Regions from separate parts of the Streptomyces spongiicola genome, predicted to be linked through region 1. Evidence: riboswitches for the same ligand, from Rfam matches in the RefSeq annotation. Region 1 holds a riboswitch; the other holds the start of a gene.
The links. A riboswitch is a leader RNA that binds a small molecule or an ion and turns the genes downstream of it on or off. The one in region 1 is predicted to bind glycine.
Positions count from the first base shown of each region.

Region 2: linked by a shared signal. The riboswitch ahead of gcvP (aminomethyl-transferring glycine dehydrogenase) and the one ahead of gcvT (glycine cleavage system aminomethyltransferase GcvT) in region 1 are both predicted to bind glycine.

Region 1 covers NZ_CP029254.1:4,622,430-4,630,217, forward strand. Annotated here, with positions in the region: gene glyA (serine hydroxymethyltransferase) at 1-351, opposite strand, end outside; gene gcvH (glycine cleavage system protein GcvH) at 379-753, opposite strand; gene gcvT (glycine cleavage system aminomethyltransferase GcvT) at 840-1,955, opposite strand; glycine riboswitch at 2,117-2,215, opposite strand; gene DDQ41_RS20365 (AAA family ATPase) at 2,347-3,048, shown strand; gene DDQ41_RS20375 (enhanced serine sensitivity protein SseB) at 3,614-4,384, shown strand; gene DDQ41_RS20380 (enhanced serine sensitivity protein SseB C-terminal domain-containing protein) at 4,499-5,278, shown strand; gene DDQ41_RS20390 (ABC transporter substrate-binding protein) at 5,864-7,534, shown strand; gene DDQ41_RS20395 (ABC transporter permease) at 7,646-7,788, shown strand, end outside.
Region 2 covers NZ_CP029254.1:2,529,980-2,537,767, reverse strand. Annotated here, with positions in the region: gene ftsR (transcriptional regulator FtsR) at 1-208, shown strand, start outside; gene DDQ41_RS10990 (bifunctional nuclease family protein) at 284-757, shown strand; gene DDQ41_RS10985 (MerR family transcriptional regulator) at 1,005-1,604, shown strand; gene DDQ41_RS10980 (DNA polymerase IV) at 1,759-3,273, shown strand; partial or broken gene DDQ41_RS33010 (PRC-barrel domain-containing protein) at 3,435-3,617, opposite strand; glycine riboswitch at 3,680-3,775, shown strand; gene gcvP (aminomethyl-transferring glycine dehydrogenase) at 3,953-6,838, shown strand; gene DDQ41_RS10965 (DUF5999 family protein) at 7,170-7,367, opposite strand; gene DDQ41_RS10960 (hypothetical protein) at 7,662-7,788, opposite strand, start outside.

The DNA.
Region 1 (7,788 bases):
CATGATGGTGTCGCCCGGCTTCAGCAGGGCGAACATCGCCGCCGCGTTGGCCTGGGCACCCGAGTGCGGCTGGACGTTCGCGTGCTCGGCGCCGAACAGCTCCTTGATGCGGTCGATCGCGATCTGCTCGACGACGTCGACGTGCTCGCAGCCGCCGTAGTAGCGGCGGCCGGGGTAGCCCTCGGCGTACTTGTTGGTCAGGACGGAGCCCTGCGCCTCCATGACCGCGACCGGGGCGAAGTTCTCCGAGGCGATCATTTCCAGGGTGGACTGCTGGCGGCGGAGCTCGGCGTCGACGGCGGCGGCGACATCCGGGTCGAGCTCGTGGAGAGGGGTGTTGAGAAGCGACATCATGCGTTCCCTAGGGTCGGGTCCTGCTCAGCTGGCGAAATCGGTGTACTCGGCGGCGGAGAGCAGGTCCTCCGGCTCCTGCGCGACCCGCACCTTGAACAGCCAGCCGCCCTCGAAGGGGGCGGAGTTCACCAGCGACGGGTCGTCCACGACGTCCTGGTTGGCCTCGACGATCTCGCCCGTCACCGGGGAGTACAGATCGCTGACCGACTTGGTCGATTCCAGTTCGCCGCAGGTCTCGCCCGCGGTCACCGTGTCACCGACCTCCGGGAGCTGGACGTAGACGACGTCGCCCAGGGCGTTCGCCGCGTGCTCCGTGATGCCGACCGTCGAGACGCCGTCCTCGGCGGCCGACAGCCACTCGTGCTCCTTGCTGTACCGCAGCTGCTGGGGGTTGCTCATGACCTGAATTCTCCTGTACGCGGGGACGTGCTGCTGATGGGGGGATGCCGGAGTGAGTGCTCCCGGCGCCGGCGGAACCCGAGGGACTACTTCCGGCGCTTGTAGAAGGGGAGCGCCACGACCTCGTACGGCTCATGGGTACCGCGGACGTCCACGCCGACGCCCTCCGTGCCGGGCCCGGCGTGCGCGGCGTCCACGTAGGCCATGGCGAGCGGCTTCCCGAGGGTCGGCGAAGGGGCTCCGGAGGTGACCTCGCCGACGGCCTCGCCACCGGCGACCACGGTCATCCCGGCCCGGGGGACCCGGCGGCCCCGGGCGACCAGGCCGACCAGCCTGCGCGGCGGGTTCGCGGCGGCGCGCTCGGCGGCGGCCTCCAGCGCCTTGCGGCCGACGAAGTCGCCCTCCTTCTCGAACTTCACGACCCGGCCGAGACCGGCGTCGAAGGGGGTGAGCGACGTGGTCAGCTCGTGCCCGTACAGCGGCATGCCCGCCTCCAGGCGCAGCGTGTCCCGGCAGGACAGGCCGCAGGGCACCAGGCCGGCCGGGGCGCCGGCCTCGGTCAGCGCCCGCCACAGCGCCTCCGCGTGCCGCGGCTCGACGAACAGCTCGAAGCCGTCCTCGCCGGTGTAGCCGGTGCGGGCGATCAGCGCCGGGACGCCGGCGACGGTGCCGGGGAGGCCGGCGTAGTACTTCAGTCCGTCCAGGTCGGCGTCGGTGAGCGAGCCGAGGATGCCCGGTGACTCGGGGCCCTGTACGGCGATGAGCGCATATGCGTCACGGTCGTCGCGTACGGCGGCGTCGAAGCCCTCGGCACGCTCCGTGAGGGCGTCGAGAACGGTCTGCGCGTTGGAGGCGTTGGCGACGACCATGTACTCCGTGTCGCCGAGGCGGTAGACGATCAGGTCGTCGAGGATGCCGCCGTCCTCCCGGCAGATCATCGTGTAGCGGGCGCGGCCGGTGGCGACGCCGCCGATGTTGCCGACCAGCGCGTAGTCCAGCAGGGCGGCGGCCTGCGGCCCGGTGACGGTGATCTCACCCATGTGGGAGAGGTCGAAGAGACCGGCCTTCGTCCGGACGGCGTGGTGCTCGTCGCGCTCGCTCGTGTACCGCAGCGGCATGTCCCAGCCCGCGAAATCGGTCATGGTCGCGCCCAGCGAGCGATGCAGGGCGTCGAGTGAGGTGAGACGGGGGGCGTTGCTCATGGATGGGGCTCCCAGGGCATGACTGGCCAGGACGATCCTCCCCATCTGTCATCAAAACCTGAGAGGTTCGTCACGACCACACGTAAGCGGACGTACGCGGAGGGCGTGACTTGCACCTTGGGTGGAACCGCAGGAGCTGCGGTCCGCTTTTCAGATCTGCCTCGTCGCGCGCGGTACGGGGCCTGAGAGATTCAAGGGAGGGACTTGCTCCTTCGGCGCCCGGGCCCACACAGTGGCCGGGACTCTCCCGCGCGGATTCAAGCGGCCGGTATGCAGTTTGCGCGGCCATCATTGCACGGGCGCTCGCGTCGGCAAATCACCCGGTGGCCATTACCTTTTCTTTAAGCTTCTTGGGCAGGGTCTCGAGACCCTACAGGGGGAGAGTGAGCTGATGACGTTGCAGCAGTCCGGTGCGTATCCGGCGACCGCAGGGGTGCCCGCCCGGCCCCGATTCCCCGCGCGAGCCGCCGGGGCCGCCGGGCGCGGCCTGCCGGCCGGCCTCACCGCGGCCCCGCCCCCCGTACGCGACCTGCGGGAACGGCAGGGGCACGGCCCGCGCGCCCTGGTCTTCCGCCGCGGCGACCTGGTGGTGATCTCCGGGCTCCCGGGCAGCGGCAAGTCCACGCTCATCCGGCGGGCGGCCGAGGGCGGCGGGATCGACTCCCAGGACACCCGGGACCGCTGGGACCGGCGGATGCCCCGCGCCGTGCCGTACGCCGTCTACCGCCCGCTCGTCCGCCTCGCCCACTACGCGGGGCTGCGGCGGGCGCTGCGCTCCGGGGAGAGCGTGATCGTGCACGACTGCGGTACGCAGTCATGGGTCCGGCGCTGGCTGGCCCGCGAGGCCCGCAGGCGGGGCGGGGGCCTCCATCTGCTGCTGCTGGACGTCGCCCCCGAGACCGCCCGCGCGGGGCAGCGGGAGCGCGGCCGCGGTGTGTCCGGCTACGCCTTCGCGCGCCACCGCCGAGCGGTCTCCCGCATCCTGCGGGCCGTCGAGGGCGGCCGCCTCCCCGCGGGCTGCGCCTCCGCGACCCTTCTCGACCGGACCGCGGCCTCCGCGCTGAGCCGGATCGGCTTCGCCGAGCAGGCCTGAGCCGAGGGCGGGCCGAGGGCCTGTCGGGGCTGGGCCGGGCCGGGCCGAGGGCGTGTCGGGGAGGGAGTGTCCGGGAAGGGCCTGTCGGGGAGGGAGTGTCGGGGAGAGCGGGCTCCGGGCGGGCGAGGCTCCCCTCAGTCGGGGCTCCGCCCGGGCGTGGCTCAGCGCCGTGCCGCGCCGTCCGGGCGGTTCCGCGTCGTCCGGGCGGTTCCGCGCCGCCCTGCTCCGCGCCGCCCGGGCATGGCGGAGCGCCGTGCGCACCGAGGCTCCGCGCCGGGGCGCCCCGCCGCTTCCACAGGCTTCCGCCGAGGCGAGGGGCGGAGGTCCGCGCGGGCCGTTCCCGCACCCGCGCCCGAGTCCGAGCCTGCGCCCGCGCCCGAGTCCGAGCCTGCGCCCGTTCCCGCGCCCGCGCCCGAGTCCGCACCCGTTCCCGCGCCCGAGTCCGAGCCTGCGCCCGTTCCCGCGCACCGGTCCGCGCCCGCGCCACCATCGCGGCGGCCGCTACCCTGCTTCGCAGGACGTCGCGGCCGGCCCGTCCGGGTCGGCGGGGGGAGCAGGGATCGCAGTGGACACGACATGGCCCGCCAATGAGCTCGAAGAGGTGCTGGCCGCATCGGTCGGGAACACCTCGGCCGGGGCGCGGCTCGTGGAGGTGCTGGCGCGGAGCCCGGTGTGGGTACCGCTGCCCAACGGAGGTGGTCCCGACAGTGCCGGCCTCGACCTGCCGACAGTCGAGATCGACGGCATCCCCTACGTCCCCGTCTTCAGCTCCCGGGAGCAGTTCCGCCTCTGCGCGGGCGACCAGATGTCCGGCACGGTCGCGCCCGCCGTCGAGTTCGCCCGGGGGCTGCCCCCGCAGCTCGGCATCGCGGTGAACCCCGGTGGCACGGTCGGTGTACCGCTGCCCCCGCCCGCGGTGGCCGAGCTGTGCCGGACGGATTCCTCGCCGCTGGGCGGCTCCTCCGCTCCCGGGGGCCCTCGGCAGGGCGCGGCGAGCGGCGGCCGGGTCCGGCTCTTCGAGCCCGACTGGCAGGAGGAGCCGGTCGACTTCCTCGCCGCCGCGGCGGGCGAGTTCGAGTCGACCCGGGTCGTCCAGACCGCCCGCAGGATCCTGGCCAGCATCGAGGGCGACCCGCCGGTCCTGTTCGTCGGCGTCCAGCTCTCCGCCTTCGACGATTCCGACCGCGCCGCCCCCATGGACGCCCTCGGCCGGGCCCTCGGCCGGGTCGCCGTGAAGTGGCCGGTCAACCTGGTGCTGCTCGACATCGCCCAGGACCCCGTCGGCGACTGGATGCTGACCAGGGTCCGGCCGTTCTACACCCGGCAGTACGCGTAGAGGTCGCGTTGGTGTCGTTACGGCCGCTTAAGCTGGTTTGATGACGTGGCCGCCGCACTCGCGTGCCCAGGGCGGCGCGAGGGAACGGCGGATCGAAGAGGGGCGGGACCCAGAGTGAGTGCGTCAGGCACCGCGGCGGCCGGGCAGGTCGAGCACATGCTGCGCCAGGTGACGCCCGGGCGCTACGACGCCTACGAGGCGCTGCTCCAGGCCCTCACCGGCGGCCGGGTGTGGATGCTCCTCTGGCACGGCCGGGCGGGTTCGCCCGACGCCCAGTACGGCAACATGGAGGTGGACGGCCTCGGGTACGCCCCCTGTGTCACCTCGGCCGAGGAACTCTCGGCGTCCGGCTGGACCAGGGCCCACGAGGTGGTAGCCGGCGCCGACGTCGCCCGTGCCCTCTTCCCCGACCGCTGGGGCATCTGGCTCAACCCGCACGCGCAGGGCGGGGGCGTCGGCATCCCCTGGCCCGATCTGCGACGGATCGCCACCGGCCTCGACCGGATGCCCGCCGGGCCCCTGCGGCTGGCGGAACCGGCCATCGAGATCCCCCAGTTCTACGCGCTGCTCACACAGAACGCGCACCGCACCCCGGTCGTCCGGTCGCTGCGCAGGGCCTGGGTGCAGCCGTCGCTCGGCGCTCCGTACCTCGCCATCGGCCTCGACCTCTACGACACGGGCCAGCAGTCCGTCGAGTCCGTGCGCGCCATGATGCAGCAGTCGATCGCCGCCGTGCCGGACGGTCTTCCGGTGTCCACCGTCGCGATGTCCGACGACTACGACCCGGTGGCCATGTGGCTGAGGGCCAACACCCGGCCGTTCTACGACCGGGAGGCCCACGCGGGCCCTCCCCGGCAGCCCGGCTACGGATACCCGCCCGCCCAGTCCCGCTGAGTCCCGCTGAGTCCCGCTGAGTTCGGCTGAGTTCCGCCGCGTTCCACAGCGTTCCCCCCGGATCCTCCCTTGAGTTGGCCCCTGAGGTCACCTCAGTTCCCCTCAGGTTTTTCAGGTCCTCCCAGGTCCTCCCGGTGGCTCTGAGCGCCTCCCGGTCCCCGCACGCCCCCAGTGCCTCTCGGCGCCCCCAGCGCCTCTCGATCACCCCTCGGTTTCCCTCAACCGCATCTGAGTTCGCCCCAGTTCACCTGTTCCCCCGGGTGTCCCCGTGGTTCCCGTGGTTCCCGTGGTTCTCGTGGTTCCCGTGGTTCCCCTGAGCCGCCGGGCTGAGGCTCCAGGCGGCGCCCGGGGTCCCACCCCGTACCCGTACCCGCACCGTCACCGGCACCGCCCACCCGGCCAACGACACGGTGTAGCCGGGAAAGCCGACGGGAGGAGGTCCGATGTCCCGGATCGCGCCGTTTCGGCGACTGTCCGGGTCTCGACTGTGCATCACCGCTATGCGGACTGTTCTCCCGTTCGGGACTCGTCTGTAGTGTTCGGCCGGTCAAGACCTCCTCCACAGGCGGATTCCAGGGGTGGACCATGCCAGCATTCAAGTCCAGAGCCGTCAAAGTGATCACAGCGGCCGTAGCGGTCGGCCTCGTCGCGACCGGCTGTGCGAGTGAGCGCGACAAGGACGGTGACAAGGGTGGCGACAAGGACACCTTCGTCTTCGGCGCACCGGGTGACCCGGGCTCCCTGGACCCGGCGCTCGCCAGCGACGGCGAGACCTTCCGCGTCACCCGCCAGGCCTTCGAGGCGCTGCTGGAGCACGAGTCCGGTGGCAGCGAACTGGTCGGAGGCCTCGCGGAGAAGTGGTCCAGCAATCCCGAGGGTACGGTCTGGACGTTCAACCTGCGCCAGGGCGTGAAGTTCCACGACGGTGAGGCGTTCAACGCGGCCGCGGTGTGCGCCAACTACGAGCACTGGTTCAACTGGAAGGGCACCTACCAGTCGAGCGCGGTCTCCTACTACTGGCAGACCATCATGGGCGGCTTCAAGGCGAACGAGGACAAGGAGACGCCGAAGGCGAACTACAAGTCCTGCACCGCCAAGGACGAGAACACCGCGGTCATCGAGGTCAACGAGCCCTCCGCCAACCTGCCCGGCGGCTTCTCGCTGCAGGCGCTCGCGATCCACTCGCCGAAGTCGCTGGAGGAGTACGCGAAGCAGGACGCGACCGCCAAGGGCGACGCCATCACCTACCCCGAGTACAGCCAGGTGGCCGGTACGGTCGCCGGCACCGGCCCGTACCGGATCATGAAATGGAACAAGGGCAACAAGGAAGTCTCCCTGGAGCGCTTCGACGACTACTGGGGTGACAAGGCCAAGGTGAAGAACCTGGTCTTCCGCACCATCGACACCGAGGAGGGCCGCCGCCAGGCGCTCCAGGCCGGTGACATCGACGGCTACGACCTGGTCGCGCCCGCCGACATCAAGACGCTGGAGGGGGCCGGCTTCAACGTGCCGACCCGTGACGTCTTCAACCTCTTCTACCTCGGTATGTCCCAGGAGAAGAACCCGGCGCTGAAGAAGCCGGCCGTGCGCCAGGCCATCGCGCACGCCATCGACCGCGAGAACCTGGTCAAGACCCAGCTGCCCGAGGGCGGCAAGGTCGCGACGCAGTTCATGCCCGACACGGTCGCCGGCCACTCGGACAAGGTGAAGCAGTACCCCTTCGACACGGCCAAGGCCAAGTCGCTGCTGGCCGGCGCCAAGGAAGAGGACCTCTCCCTCGACTTCTGCTACCCGACCGAGGTCACCCGCCCGTACATGCCCGCCCCGCAGGACCTCTTCGAGCTGATGAAGGCCGATCTGGAGAGGGCCGGCATCAAGCTCACCCCGAAGCCGATGAAGTGGGCCCCGGACTACCTGGACGCCACCGAGGCCGGCTCCTGCTCCCTGCACATGCTGGGCTGGACCGGTGACTTCAACGACGGCTACAACTTCATCGGCACCTGGTTCGCCGGGTACGACAAGCAGTGGGGCTTCAAGGACCCGAAGGTCTTCGCCGCGGTGAAGGCCGGTTCCGTCGAGGCCGACCCGGCCAAGCGCACGGAGCTGTACAAGAAGGCCAACGAGGCCATCATGGAGTACCTGCCGGGCGTGCCGCTGTCCTCCTCGCCGCCGGCCATCGCCTTCGGCAAGAACGTCAACCCGCCGAACGTCTCCCCGCTGACGCAGGAGAACTTCGCCGAGGTCTCCTTCAAGTAGCACACCGCACCAGGTCCGCCCGGTCACGGAGCACCCGTGGCCGGGCGGACCCGCATCCGAATCCCGTACCACTCGTATTCGTACAACACACGCAAGAAAGGGGCACGCGGGGTGTTGCGACTCGTCGTACGACGACTGCTACAGCTGATACCCACCCTGCTCGGCCTGTCGGTTCTGCTCTTCCTCTGGCTGAACCGGCTGCCCGGCGGACCCGCCTCAGCGATCCTGGGCGAGCGGGCGACCGAAGCCGAAGT
Region 2 (7,788 bases), 2.1 Mb from region 1:
CGGTCTGGAGCCGAGGCATCTGCGGGCGATGAAGGCCGCCGCCGACCGCGACGCGGGTCTGGTCGAACAAGTGGTCGCACCACTGCGCCGGCACCGCAACCCGCAGACCAGAGCGCATGCCGAGGCGACCGCGAGGGAGCTGGCGGCACTCTCGGTCAGGCTGCACTCGGCGCTGGTGCAGACGGCGCTGGGGGTACGTCTCCCCTGAGGGAGGGGCGGGCTCCGGCCGGTCTCGGCCGAACCCGACTACCCAAACCTGCCGGGCACGTCCTAGGGTTGCTGTGTGAACGAGCTCGACGTTGTGGGTGTCCGGGTGGAAATGCCCTCCAACCAGCCGATCGTGCTCCTGCGGGAAGTGGGAGGCGATCGGTATCTCCCCATCTGGATCGGACCGGGTGAGGCGACCGCGATCGCCTTCGCGCAGCAGGGGATGGCGCCGGCCAGGCCGCTCACCCACGACCTGTTCAAGGACGTGCTGGAGGCCGTCGGGCAGGAACTCACCGAGGTGCGGATCACCGACCTGCGGGAGGGCGTTTTCTATGCGGAGCTGGTCTTCGCCAGCGGCGTGGAGGTCAGCGCCAGGCCGTCCGACGCCATAGCGCTGGCGCTGCGCACCGGTACGCCGATCTACGGCAGCGACGGTGTGCTGGACGACGCCGGCATCGCGATTCCCGACGAGCAGGAGGACGAGGTCGAGAAGTTCCGCGAGTTCCTCGACCAGATCTCGCCGGAGGACTTCGGCTCCAGCAACCAGTGATCCGCGGGCGGCGGGTGATCCGCGGGCCGGTACCGCGATCCGTTCCAACGTGCGATGCCCGCCGGTCGCGACGGTGGGCCCGGCCGAGGTGGTGCTCCGTGAGGCATTCGGCCACGTTTTCCCCGAAAAGGGGCACGCGAAACCACTCTCAGGGTGATTATCACTCGGCGTGCCGAGTGTGGCGATCGTTGACGCGCCCCGGACGACTCCCTACCGTCGAGAAGGCAGGTCAAGGACGGAGGTCGGCGTGAGAAGCAGCGGCGACGGTACGGCGGCGGGTTCCCACGGGCGCGGTTCCGCGGAGGGCCTGACGTATTCGCTTCACGACGGTGCGCAAGCCGACGCGGCAGTCGAGACCGTGGGCTACCGGGGGCCGACCGCGTGCGCGGCCGCGGGTATCACCTACCGGCAGCTCGACTACTGGGCGCGGACCGGTCTGGTCGAACCCAGTGTGCGGCCCGCCCACGGATCGGGCTCCCAGCGGCTCTACAGCTTTCGGGACGTCGTCGTCCTCAAGATCGTCAAGCGGTTCCTGGACACGGGGGTCGCCCTCCAGAACATCCGGGCGGCGGTGCGGCACCTGCGCGCCCGGGGCTTCGCGGACCTCGAGCGGATGACCCTGATGAGCGACGGCGCGACCGTGTACGAGTGCTCGTCGCCCGACGAGGTCGTGGACCTCCTCCAGGGCGGGCAGGGCGTGTTCGGGATCGCCGTCGGCGTGGTGTGGCGGGACGTCGAGGCGGCGCTCTCGCAACTGCACGGGGAGCGCATCGACACCGGTGAGACGCTGATCGGCCACGACCCGGGCGACGAGCTGGCCAGGCGCCGCCGCGAACGCGCGGGCTGAACCTCCCGGCCGGCTCGTACGCTCGCGCGGGCAGGTGAATCCCGCCACCGCCGGATCCCGCCACGGCCGGAGCGCCACCGTGTCCCGGGGCCCGTCGTTCCCGCTCGTACGCGAGTGCGGGCGATTGTCGGTGCGGTAGGGCAGCATCGAAGCCGTGAGACCCGCGCCCACCATCCTGCATCTGGACATGGATGCGTTCTTCGCCGCGGCGGAGCAGGCGGCGAAACCGAGTCTGCGCGGAAAGCCGGTCGTCGTCGGCGGTCTGGGGCCGCGCGGGGTGGTCGCCACCGCCTCGTACGAGGCGAGGCGGTTCGGTGTGCACTCCGCGATGCCCATGGCGCAGGCGCGCCGGTTGTGCCCGAACGCCGCGTACCTGGTGCCGCGCTTCCCCCTCTACCGGATGGTCAGCGACCAGGTGATGGAGCTGCTGCGCCTGCTCTCGCCGCTGGTGGAGCCGCTGAGCCTGGACGAGGCCTTCGTGGACCTGGAGGCGGGTGGGGCGGCCGATGACGCCCGCTCGGCCCGGGAGGCCGGAGAGCGGCTGCGCAGGGACATCCAGGCGGCCACCGGCCTGACGGGTTCGGTGGGGCTGGCGGCCTCCAAGATGCTGGCCAAGATCGCCTCAGAGCAGGCCAAACCCGACGGGCTGGTGCTCATCGAGCCGGGCACCGAGCGGGCGCTGCTGGGGCCGATGCCGGTGCGGACGCTGCCCGGAGTGGGGCCGGCGACGGGCGAGCATCTGCGGCGGGCGGGCATGACCACGGTGGCGGATCTCGCCGGAGCGGGCGAGGCCGAACTCGTCAGGCTGCTGGGGAGGGCCCACGGCGGTGCGGTCTTCCGGATGGCGGCGGGCTGGGACGACCGCCCGGTGGTCGCCGAGCGGGATGCCAAGTCCGTCTCGGTGGAGGACACCTTCGACGTGGACCTGCACGACCGGGTCCGCATCCGGACCGAGGTGGAGCGGCTCGCGGACCGCTGCGTACGCCGGCTGCGCGCCTCCGGGCACTCGGGGCGCACGATCGTGCTGAAGGTGCGGCGGTTCGACTTCTCGACGCTGACCAGGTCGGAGACGCTGCGCGGGCCCACCGACGACCCCGCTGTGGTGCGGGAGGCGGCGGCCCGGCTCCTGGAGGCCGTGGACACCACGGGCGGGGTGCGGCTGCTGGGCGTGGGGGTGAGCGGCCTCGCCGACTACACGCAGGAGGACCTCTTCGCGCAGGCCGCGGCGGGGGACCGGCACGAGGACGGCCCCGAGGACGGCCTCGAGGCGGCCCCGTCCCGGCAGCAGCAGCCGCCGCCGCCGGTGGAGGAGCCGCCGCCGGCCGAGCGGCACTGGGCCGCCGGCCAGGACGTGCGGCATGCCGACCACGGCGCCGGATGGGTGCAGGGAAGCGGTCTCGGGAGGGTCACCGTGCGCTTCGAGGAACCGTGGTCGGCCCTGCCGGGCCGGGTGCGGACGTTCGCCGTCGACGACCCCCGTCTGGAGCCTTCGGACCCGCTGCCGCTGGTGCGGCCCCGGGACTGTCAGTCGTCCTGGCCCGCGAGCCGCCCGAGGCCCCGGTCCCCGGAGGGCCCGGTGCCCGAGCCGGGGCCGGGGCCGTCCACCCCGTCGCCGGGGGGCGGTGGGGCGGTGGGGCGCTCCGGCGGCGACGGCAGGTCGAGACCGTAGTGGTGGTAGAGCTGCAGTTCCTGCTCGGGGGAGAGGTGGCGGCCGACCCCGAAGTCGGGTGCGTCCCTGATCAGCGCGCGTTCGAAGGGTATGTGGAGACCGTCGCCCGCCAGCTCGCTGGGTTCCAGGGGGACGAAGGCGTCCCGGCTGAACAGCCCGGTGCGTACGGCCGCCCATTCGGGCACGCCCGTCGCGTCGTCGAGGTACACCTCGTCCACGGTCCCGATCCTGGTGCCGTTGCGGTCGAACGCCTTGCGGCCGATCAGGCTGCGCGGATCGATGTCGGTCTGCACGGTCCCTCCAACAGGTCGCACGGGTTCGCTGAACACTACGAAAGTGCACATCCCGGGCGCCGTCCACTCGAAAGTGCCGGGTGAGGCCACGCTGGTACGCTGGCAGCGGCTGCTGACCCCGTGCGGGAGAGCGCCCCGGCGAAAGCCGGAGCCGCCGAAGGAGCAACTCCTCCCCGGAATCTCTCAGGCCCCTGTACCGCACGGACGAGGTCACTCTGGAAAGCAGGGCGGGCGTCGGACGGCATCCGCTCTCACCGACGGTGAAAGCCGGCGTACCCGCGGGCGCGTCGGCGAAGCTCTCAGGTTGAGATGACAGAGGGGGAGGCCGTCCGGGCACCCGCGCCGTGGTGCCCCTCGCAGGTCGTCACGACCAGGAGGCCTCCGCAATGACCGCCAACCGCATTCCGCTCTCCCGACTGGAGCGAGGCACCCCCTTCGAGCAGCGCCACATCGGCCCCGACACCGAGGCCCAGGCGAAGATGCTGGCGCAGATCGGCTACGGCTCGCTGGACGAGCTGACCGCCGCCGCCGTGCCGGACGTGATCAGGAGCACCGAGGCCCTGGGGCTGCCCGGCGCGCGCACCGAGGCCGAGGTGCTCGCCGAGCTGCGCGGCCTCGCCGACCGCAACCAGGTGCTCGCCCCGATGATCGGCCTCGGCTATCACGGGACCTTCACCCCGCCGGTCGTCCTGCGGAACGTGATGGAGAACCCGGCCTGGTACACCGCGTACACGCCCTACCAGCCGGAGATCTCGCAGGGCCGTCTGGAGGCGCTGCTGAACTTCCAGACCATGGTCGCCGACCTGACCGGACTGCCCACCTCCGGCGCCTCGCTGCTCGACGAGGGCACCGCAGCCGCGGAGGCCATGGCGCTGTCCCGGCGCGTAGGCAAGGTCAAGAACGGCGTCTTCCTGGTCGACGCCGACGCGCTGCCGCAGACCATCGCCGTGATCGAGACCCGGGCCGAGCCGGCCGGCGTCGAGGTCGTCGTGGCCGGCCTCGACGCCGGCATCCCCGCGGAGATCGCCGAGCGCGGCGTCTTCGGCGTCCTGCTCCAGTACCCGGGAGCCTCCGGTGCCGTCCGCGACCTCAGGCCCGTCATCGACCGGGCGCACGAACTCGGTGCGGTCGTCACCGTCGCCGCCGACCTGCTCGCGCTGACCCTGCTCACCCCGCCCGGTGAACTCGGCGCGGACATCGCCGTCGGCACCACCCAGCGCTTCGGCGTCCCCATGGGCTTCGGCGGCCCGCACGCCGGCTACATGGCCGTGCAGGAGAAGCACGCCCGCAGCCTGCCCGGCCGGCTGGTCGGGGTGTCCGTCGACGCCGACGGCGACAAGGCGTACCGCCTCGCGCTGCAGACCCGCGAGCAGCACATCCGCCGCGAGAAGGCCACCAGCAACATCTGCACCGCCCAGGTGCTCCTCGCCGTCATGGCCGGGATGTACGCCGTCTACCACGGCCCCGAGGGCCTGCGGACGATCGCCCGCCGCACCCACCGCTACGCCGTGATCCTCGCCGAGGGGCTGCGCGCCGGCGGCGTCGGGCTGGTGCACGGCACGTTCTTCGACACGCTGACCGCACGCGTCCCGGGCAGGGCGGCCGAGGTCGTGGCCGCGGCCCGCGAGGGCGGCGTCAACCTGCGCCTCGTCGACGCCGACCATGTGTCGGTCTCCTGCGACGAGACCACCCTGCGGGCCCAGGTGTCCGCCGTCTGGGCGGCCTTCGGCGTCGAGGGCGACATCGAGGCGCTCGACACGACGGCCGGGGACGCCCTGCCGGCGGCGCTGCTGCGCGAGGACGACTACCTCACCCACCCGGTCTTCCACGCGCACCGTTCCGAGACGGCGATGCTCCGCTACCTGCGCCGGCTGGCCGACCGCGACTACGCGCTGGACCGGGGCATGATCCCGCTCGGCTCCTGCACGATGAAGCTGAACGCGACCACCGAGATGGAGCCGGTCACCTGGCCGGAGTTCGCTCAGATCCACCCCTTCGCCCCCGTGGAGCAGGCCGAGGGCTATCTGACCCTGATCCACGAGCTGGAGGAGCGCCTCGCCGAGGTCACCGGCTACGACAGGGTCTCCCTCCAGCCGAACGCCGGATCCCAGGGGGAGCTCGCCGGTCTCCTCGCGGTGCGTGCCTACCACCGCGCCAACGGCGACGAGCGGCGCACCGTCTGCCTCATCCCGTCCTCCGCGCACGGCACCAACGCCGCCAGCGCGGTGATGGCCGGCATGAGGGTCGTCGTCGTGAAGACCGCCGACGACGGCGAGATCGACGTCGAGGACCTGCGCGCCAAGATCGAGCGGCACCGCGACGAGCTGGCCGTCCTCATGATCACCTACCCGTCGACGCACGGCGTGTTCGAGGAGCACGTCGCCGACATCTGCGCCCGGGTGCACGAGGCCGGCGGCCAGGTGTACGTCGACGGCGCGAACCTGAACGCGCTGGTCGGACTCGCGAAGCCCGGTGAGTTCGGCGGCGACGTGTCGCACCTCAACCTGCACAAGACGTTCTGCATCCCGCACGGCGGCGGCGGCCCCGGTGTCGGCCCCGTGGCCGTCCGCGAGCACCTCGCGCCGTATCTGCCGAACCACCCGCTCCAGCCCACCGCCGGGCCGGGGACGGGCGTCGGCCCGGTCTCGGCCGCCCCGTGGGGCTCCGCGGGCATCCTGCCGATCTCGTGGGCGTACGTCAGGCTGATGGGCGGTGAGGGCCTCAAGCGCGCCACCCAGGTCGCGGTACTGGCGGCGAACTACATCGCCAAGCGCCTCGAGCCGCACTACCCGGTGCTGTACACCGGCCCGGCCGGCCTGGTCGCGCACGAGTGCATCGTCGACCTGCGTCCGCTGTCGAAGGCGACCGGGGTGAGTGTCGACGACATCGCCAAGCGCCTCGTCGACTACGGCTTCCACGCGCCGACGATGTCGTTCCCGGTGGCCGGCACGCTGATGATCGAGCCCACCGAGAGCGAGGACCTGACCGAGATCGACCGGTTCTGCGACGCGATGATCGCCATCCGTGCCGAGATCGAGAAGATCGCCTCGGGCGAGTGGCCCGCCGGGGACAACCCGCTGCGGAACGCCCCGCACACCGCGGCGGCGCTCGGCGGCGACTGGGAGCACGCCTACAGCCGGGAGGAGGCCGTCTTCCCGGCCGGAGTCCAGGCGGCGGACAAGTACTGGCCGCCGGTGCGGCGGATCGACGGAGCCTTCGGCGACCGCAACCTGGTCTGCTCCTGCCCGCCGCCGGACGAGTACGAAGGCTAGCCTTTCGGTCGGGTTCCGGCGGGTCCGTCCGCGGGCACGCACCCGTGCCGCCTTCGGCTGAGGGCCCTGGCGGCTGCCGCCGGCGGGGACCTCCCGCCCCGCCCCGCCTCGCGGGGCGGGCACCGGACGACGCCCCCGGCGGGCGGACCGGCGGACTGCGGACCCGAGGCCGGTATCGGCCGCGGCACCCGGCACCGGGGGGCGGCGGGGAAAGCGTGAGGGCCGGCTCGGAGGTCTCCCCGAGCCGGCCCTGCGCACCCCGGCGTCTGTGCCCCGGCGTGGACGCGTCATCCCGCGGGGGTCCCGTGCCCGTGCCGGGCGGGCGCCGGCCTCAGGCCGCCGACACGATCCGCACCGGCCGGTGCGGAGCGATGACCTGCCCGTCCGGGAGCAGTTCGCCCGTGTCCTCGAAGAGCACCACGCCGTTGCACAGCAGGCTCCAGCCCTGTTCCGGATGGTGTGCCGCGAGGCGGGCGGCCTCCCGGTCGGCGGAGTCTGCTGTCGGGCACGGTGGCTGGTGCTGGCACATGGGTGGGTTCTTTCGCTGCGATGTGGTGAGTGTCCTGCGGCTCGATGCGGTGCTCATGGCCGCCCCCCGTATCTGTCCGTCGTCGATCCCAGTGTTGCCCCACGGGCGCCGATTCCGCAGGGATTTCACGGCAGCTCGTCCTACCGGTTAACGACGCGTCACCCCGGTGGGCGGTTCGGCACGACCGCACCGTCCCTTCGGATGGTTCGCTCTGGCCGGAGCGGGCTAGTCCATCAGGGTCATGAGCATGCCCCGTGACTCGGCGTCACGGGGCATCGGCGTTCGGTGGCCGGCTCAGGCGGGGAATCCGAGCAGCGGGACGGGTGCGACCCTCGAGGTCATCACCGGCAGCAGATCGGCGACCCTGCGCGGCCGGTGGGCGGCGATGCCCGGGGGCGCGGGAGCGAGCGGTACGAGCAGG